Regions from separate parts of the Telluria mixta genome, predicted to be linked through region 2. Evidence: riboswitches for the same ligand, from Rfam matches in the RefSeq annotation. Region 2 holds a riboswitch; each other region holds the start of a gene.
What was found. A riboswitch is a leader RNA that binds a small molecule or an ion and turns the genes downstream of it on or off. The one in region 2 is predicted to bind cobalamin.
Positions count from the first base shown of each region.

Region 1: linked by a shared signal. The riboswitch ahead of P0M04_RS00635 (TonB-dependent receptor) and the one ahead of P0M04_RS31710 (MotA/TolQ/ExbB proton channel family protein) in region 2 are both predicted to bind cobalamin.
Region 3: linked by a shared signal. The riboswitch ahead of P0M04_RS05035 (TonB-dependent receptor domain-containing protein) and the one ahead of P0M04_RS31710 (MotA/TolQ/ExbB proton channel family protein) in region 2 are both predicted to bind cobalamin.

Region 1 is NZ_CP119520.1:143,676-145,934, forward strand. Features, by position in the region: partial or broken gene P0M04_RS00635 (TonB-dependent receptor) at 1-782, opposite strand, end outside; cobalamin riboswitch at 853-1,078, opposite strand; gene P0M04_RS00640 (M1 family metallopeptidase) at 1,126-2,259, shown strand, end outside.
Region 2 is NZ_CP119520.1:7,216,828-7,219,086, forward strand. Features, by position in the region: gene P0M04_RS31700 (cobaltochelatase subunit CobN) at 1-394, opposite strand, end outside; gene P0M04_RS31705 (DUF2149 domain-containing protein) at 381-713, opposite strand; gene P0M04_RS31710 (MotA/TolQ/ExbB proton channel family protein) at 721-1,302, opposite strand; cobalamin riboswitch at 1,371-1,600, opposite strand; gene P0M04_RS31715 (aminotransferase-like domain-containing protein) at 1,605-2,259, opposite strand, start outside.
Region 3 is NZ_CP119520.1:1,132,712-1,134,970, forward strand. Features, by position in the region: gene P0M04_RS05025 (adenosylcobinamide-GDP ribazoletransferase) at 1-309, shown strand, start outside; gene cobC (alpha-ribazole phosphatase family protein) at 306-833, shown strand; cobalamin riboswitch at 828-1,062, shown strand; gene P0M04_RS05035 (TonB-dependent receptor domain-containing protein) at 1,131-2,259, shown strand, end outside.

The sequences.
Region 1 (2,259 bases), 370 kb from region 2:
AACTGGGCCAGCGACAGCGAACCCGGGAGACGCGAATCCTGGCGCGCGCTCTCGACGTGGATACCGGCGCGGCCGCCCGTGAAGCGGGTCTGCACGTTCAGCGAGGCCGTCGTCTGGTCGAAATCGCTGTTGCGGCGGTAGTTATTGGAGCCCTGGCGCGCGACGGCGATGTCGGCGCTGACGTTGCCCGCCGTCTGCGACAGCTGCGCGCGGACGTCGTGCTCGTGGAACGAGCCACCTTCCGCGAACACGGAACCGTGAAGGCCGCCGTCCACGTTGCGGCGCGTCGTGATCTGGATGACGCCGCCGGTGGCGCCTTCGCCATACAGCACGCTACCGCCGCCGCGGGTGATCTCGATGCGTTCGACCGTGTCGATCGGGATCGTCGACAGCACGGTGTTCGCCAGTTCGTTCTCGTTCAGGCGCACGCCGTCGACCATGATCACCATGTTCTGCGCGCTGTTGGTGCCGAAGCCGCGCAGGTCGAGCGCGAAGTCGGGCGACGAATCCAGGCTCTGGCGGCCGAACACGCCGCCGATCTTGCGGATCGCGCTGTTCACGTCGTTCACGCCGGCGCGGCGGATGTCGTCCTGCGTGATGACGGTGGCGCCGATCGGGCGCAGGGTTTCCACGCTCGGGAAGCGGGAACCGGTGATGACGACGGTCGATGGGTTGCCGTCCTGGGCGCGCACGGCGCTCGTGGAACAGGACAGGACGATGGCACAGGCCAGCGCGAGCGGCTTGATAGCCGGCGCGCCGCGGGTGGAGGCGGCAGTATGCATAGGATGTTCAGTGTTCGTTTGCGCCGGCAAGCGTCCCCGCACGCCGGCGTACACAAAAGCGCGGCATGACGCCGGCTTCCCCTGTCTGGCCGGTCTCCGGGCTCCAAGACGGACCGCCCCACCTTCCTGCGCAAGCACAGTGGTCGTCGGGGCGGCCTGTCGCCATGCGGCGACGCTTGTTTACCGTTGCGGGGGCAGCACACGTTGGCACGCCGCCGGTGGCGACGCCGCTTCGTGTTTCCCGTTTAACTGCACGCGCAGACGCGCATGCGGGCACCAGAACCCCGAGATTATAACCTGTATAGTGTGGGCACAAAAATAACAGCCACGCCAGGGGTCCCGCATGCATCCTCGTTTCAGTGTCCGCTTCGCCCTTGCCGCCGTCCTGCTGCTGGCGGGGGCGGTGTTCGCCGCACCGCAGCTTCCATCGTCACCCGACGGCATCGCCCTGGCCAAGCCCGATGCCGCCGCCGTCCGCATCCCCAGCAGCCCGGATGCGTGGGGCGGCCCGCGCACGGGCCGCGAGCCCACGCTGTCGGACCGCGTCGTCCATTACGACATCGCCGCCACGCTCGACCCGGTCAAGCACACGGTCACGGGCCGCGAGCGGCTCACGTGGCGCAACCGCAGCAACGTCGCCGTCAGGAGCGTCTACCTGCACCTGTACATGAACGCGTTCGAGAGCGCGGGCAGCACGTATTTCACCGAACGGCGCGAGCGCGACGGCACCTTCCGCTCCGGCGTCGACATCAAGGACGCGTGGGGCCACATCGCCCTGCACCGCGTCGCACAAGGCGGCACCAACGTGCCGTGGACCTTCGTCCATCCGGACAACGGCCCGGCGACGGACCGCACCGTCGTGCGCTTCGACCTGCCGCAGGCCGTGGCGCCGGGCGCATCGACGACGCTCGACATCGACTTCGTCACGCAACTGCCGCGCGTCGTCGCGCGCGCCGGGTACTTCGGCACCTTCCACCTCGTCGCGCAGTGGTTCCCCAAGATCGGCGTGCTGGAACTGCCGGGGGAACGGGGCGCGACGACGCCGCGCTGGAACGTGCACGAGTACCACCTGAATTCCGAGTTCTACGCGGACTTCGGCAGCTACGACGTCAAGCTCACCGTCCCGCGCGACTACACCGTGGGCGCGACGGGCGAACCGCATGGCGCTCCAATCGACAAGGACGGGATGCGCACGTGGCGCTTCGTGCAGGGCGACGTCCACGATTTCGCCTGGACAGCGGACAACCAGACCGCGAAACCGCTCGTCGACACATGGTCCGGCCCCGGCAGCCCGACGGTGACGGTGACCGTGCTGTACCCGCCCGAATTCGCGGCCAGCGCGGCGCCCGCGCTGAAGGCGGCCAAGGAATCGCTGACGTATTTCTCGAACACGCTGGGCCCGTACCCATACAAGACGCTGACCATCGTGATCCCGCCCTACAACGCGGAGGAAGCGGCGGGCATGGAATACCCGACG
Region 2 (2,259 bases):
CAAGAATCGCGGGGTCCGCACGAATGCCCAGGTCACGCTGGGCGTCGTCCGGCTGCGCCCCGACCGCGTACACGGGCCGCGCGCGGCGCAGCAGCGCGTCCAGGTCGGGCGCGACCAGTTGCAGCAACTGGCTGCCCTTGACGTTGACGACGGCGACATCGGCGCCGGCCAGCGCGGCGTGGTCGGCCGGGGTCATGCCGCTGGCCGGGACGATGCGCACGGCCACGTCGGCCGCGGTAAGTTCGGCTTTCAGCGCACGGACGGCCAGCACGGCGGGACGCGATTCGACGTCGCCCAGCAGCAGGGCCAGCGTGCGCGGGGCGGCTTGGGCGATCTGCCCCAACGTCAGCGCGGCCAGCAGGAAAAGCAGGCGGATGAACTTATTCGGGCACATACACGACCTTCCCGTCCGGCAGCTGGTACGCGGTGCCGAGGCGCTTGCCGGCGCCGGACAGCGGCTTGTCGGACACGCGCGTGACCTTGATCTCGGCGCCCTTCTTCGTCATGACTTCGACCTTGCCATCCGATCCCTTCTTGGCAATCGTGACTTCGGACGACGGGTCGAGCAGGTCGAGCATGTTCCAGGCCGAGAACAGCGCGAGCATCATCGCGACGATGAACACGATGCTGGCGTCGAACAGGTTGGCGACACCGGCGAGCGGATCCTCGCCGTGCGCTGCATACTGGCCGCGGCGTTGTTTCAGATAGCGCATGGTCGCCTCACGCGCGGATGGCGTGCACACGGGGCACGTCGGCGAGCGCCTGCTCGGCCGCGAAGGCAACGTCCAGCATGTCGGCGCGCAGCCAGTGCTCGCGCACGAGCGCCAGCACGTAGGCGAGCACGCTGCACGCGAGACCGACGACCGTCGCGGTGAACGCCGTCGTCATGTCCTGCGCCATGTGCGGCAGGTCGCCGTGGGCGAGGCCCGCGAGTGCGATGCCCATCGGGATCAGGGTGCCCATCAGGCCCAGCGCGGGGCCGACGCGCACGACGAAGCGCACGGCGTCCAGGCGGCGCAGGCCGGCGCCCTCGGCGCTCTGCACGATGCGTTCGAGGTGCGCGTCGAGCGGCGCGGCGGATTCGCGCAGGCAGGTGTCGATGGCGGCGCGGGCGCCGTCGACGAGCAGGCGCGCGCCACGCCGGCGCTCGCGCCATTCGCCGAGGAAGGCGCCGAGGCAGGCCAGCATGTACAGCAGCAGCGCGGCGATGGCCACGAGGACCGGCAGGTACAGGACGGAGGAAACGGAATACAGCACGGTTTCGACGGCGCGCACGGCGCCGTCAAAGGACGGATCAGGCATGATGATGACGGTGACAGGCAATCCGCCCACTTCCCCGTGGGCGCGACTGGAACGGCGGGCCTATACGAAGGTCCGCCACCTGTCTGGCCGGTATCCGGGCTGGCAAGGCGGACCGGCCCACCTTCCCATGCGCGGCTGCGCACAGTGGTTCGAGGACCGGCCTGCCGTCGAAAGACGGCGCTTGCTTACCGTTGCGGGGGCAGCACACCCTGGCGGACATAGGAACGTCCGCCATGTGTTTCCCGTTTAACTGCGCGTGCCGAACGCACGCGCGGGCACCAGACGGTGCGGATTATAACCGCTCACGCCAACTCGGCAACGAGCCGGCCCAGCGTGCGCAACGCGTCTTCCGTCGCCGGCGTCCACGGGTAGCTGTAGTTGAGGCGGATGCAGTGCGTCCAGCTGCCCCGCGCGGAAAACATGTGGCCGGGGCCGACCGTGATCCCGTGTTCGAGGGCGCGGGCGTACAGCCGCATCGCGTCGACGCCGCCCGCCAGTTCCACCCACAGCACATAGCCACCCTGCGGTTCGGAGACGCGGGTGCCGTCCGGGAAGAAGCGCAGCACGGCGGCCGCCATCATGCGGGCGCGCTGCGCATACCCCTTGCGCACCTGGCGCAGGTGGCGGTCGAAGCCGTCGTTCTGCAGATAGTCGGCGATGGCCAGCTGCGGCAGCGACGGCGTGCTCAGCGTGTTCAGGAATTTCAGCTTTTCCACCTGGGCCGCGTAGCGTCCCGCCAGCGCCCAGCCGATGCGGTAGTTCGACGTCAGGCTCTTCGAGAACGATGCGCAGTGCAGCACGAGGCCGCGCGTGTCCCACGTCTTGAGGGGGCACGGGTGGCGGTCGCCGTAATACAGTTCGTCGTAGACGCAGTTCTCGATGGCGGGGATGCCGTGCTCCGCGAGCAGTGCCACGAGTTCGCGCTTGCGCTCGTCCGGCATGATGAAGCCGAGCGGA
Region 3 (2,259 bases), 1.4 Mb from region 2:
GACTATGTCCGCGGCGAAGGCAAGGCCAAGCCGCTGGCGCAGCAGATGACGAACGCGGAATTCGCGATCGCGGCGCTGACCTGCCTGCTCCCCGCAGCGTATATGTTGGCCACCGATGCGATGACACCGGCCGCCATACTGGCCGCGATGATCGCAGCGGCACTCGCCGCGCTGTGGCTCGGCCGTTTATTCGTCCGGCGCCTCGGCGGCTACACGGGCGACTGCCTCGGCGCCGTGCAGCAGCTGGCCGAAGCGCTCATCTATATCGCCGTGCTGGCCACGCTGGGCCACGGTGCCTGGAACGCATGACGCTGTACCTGGTACGCCATCCGCAGCCGGACGTGGCGCCGGGCCTGTGCTACGGCGCCAGCGACGTCCCGGTCACCGACAGCGAACTCGCACGCGTGCATGCCGGACTCGCCGTACCGAGCGGCCTGCCCGTCTACGCCAGCCCGCTGCAACGCTGTGCCCTGCTGGCCGCACACCTGGCCCCGGGCCGCGTGACGCTCGATGCGCGTTTGGCCGAAATGAATTTCGGCGCGTGGGAGTTGCGCCCCTGGTCGGACATCCCGCGCGCCGACGTCGACGCCTGGACCGCCGACCTGCTCCACTACCGCCCCGGCGGCGCCGAAAACGTGCTCGACGTGGCCCGCCGCGTGCAAGCGTTCGTCGCCGATTTGCGCACACCGTCCGCGCTCATCGTCTGCCACGCCGGCACGATCCGCCTGCTGGCGGCGCTGCATGGCGGCGCACCGCTGGAACAGGCGGCACTGAACGCGGCGCAGACGCCGCATCGCATCGGCTACGGCCAGCTGGTCGTGCTGGGCGTATAATGTCGGCGTTTTGGTGCTCGCGCCCGTCTCTCGGGCGCAGTTAAACGGGAAACACGAAGCGCTCTTCAGACAAGCGCCAACGTGTGCTGCCCCCGCAACGGTAAGCAAGTGCCGGCACGCCTCTCACGCGTGCACGGCAACCGTCCCCACATACCACTGTGCATCCGCATGGGAAGGTCGGACGGCCATACTCGCCAGCCCGGATACCGGCCAAAAGGTGGAAGCGCGATTCATCCAGCGCTTCTGTTCATCTGGCTGACGGGGACGTCGGCCGGTTGGTCTACACAATAAAAAGTCATGTCCTTTCCTGTTTCCCGGCTGGCGGCCGCGCTTTCGCTCGCATTCGCTGCCGCCGCATCGGCCCACGCCGATCCCATTCCCGACACCGTCATCGTCACCGCCAACCGCACGCCGCAACGCGCCGAAGACGTCATTCCCGACACCGTCGTCATCTCGAGCGACGACATCGCCCGCGCAGGCGCCGGCTCCGTCGCCGACGTGCTGCGCCGCCAGCGCGGCATCGAAATCTCCCGCAACGGCGGCGGCGGTACCAACACTACCGTATTCCTGCGCGGCGCCAACAGCAACCAGGTCGTCGTGCTGGTCGACGGCGTGCGCATCGGCTCCGCCACCACGGGCGCGGCGTCCTGGAATGCGATCCCGCTGTCGGCCATCGACCACATCGAGATCGTCTACGGCCCCCTGAGCTCCCTGTACGGCGCGGATGCCATCGGCGGCGTCGTGCAGATCTTCACGAAGAAGAGCGCAGGCGCACCGATGTTCAGCGCCAGCGCGGGCGGCGGCACGTACGGCACGAACCAGTACGACGCCAGCGTGCACGGCTCGACGGGCGGTGCGCACAGCGTCACCTACGCGCTCTCCGGCGCACACGAAGAATCGGATGGCTTCTCGTCCACACGCCCTGGCTCGTCGAGCTACAACCCCGACGACGACGGCTACACGCGCAACAGCGTCAACGGCCGCATCGCACTGCGCCTGGCCGAGGGCCACGAGATCGGTGCGCAATTCATGCAGAGCCGCCTGAACGCGCAATACGACAGCGGCAAGTCGGACTTCGACACGCACAACCTTCAGGAACTCGACAGCTACAGCGTGTTCCTGAACGACCGCTTCCTGCCGAACTGGCGCAGCAGCGTCCAGGTGGCGCGCTCGGAAGACAAGCTGGGCAGCTTCACTGGCACGACGCCTTCCGGTACCTCGCAACTGAACACGCGCCAGGACGAATTCACGTGGCAGAACACGTTCGACATCGCCGGCGACACGCTGCAGGTGCTGGCGGGCCACCGCAAGGAACAAGTCCTGTCCAGCGCCATCAAGGACATCAACCGCACGCGCATCACGAATGCCGTCGCGGCGTCGTACGACCTGCGCCGCGGCAGCCACCTGCTCGACGTCAGCGCGCGCA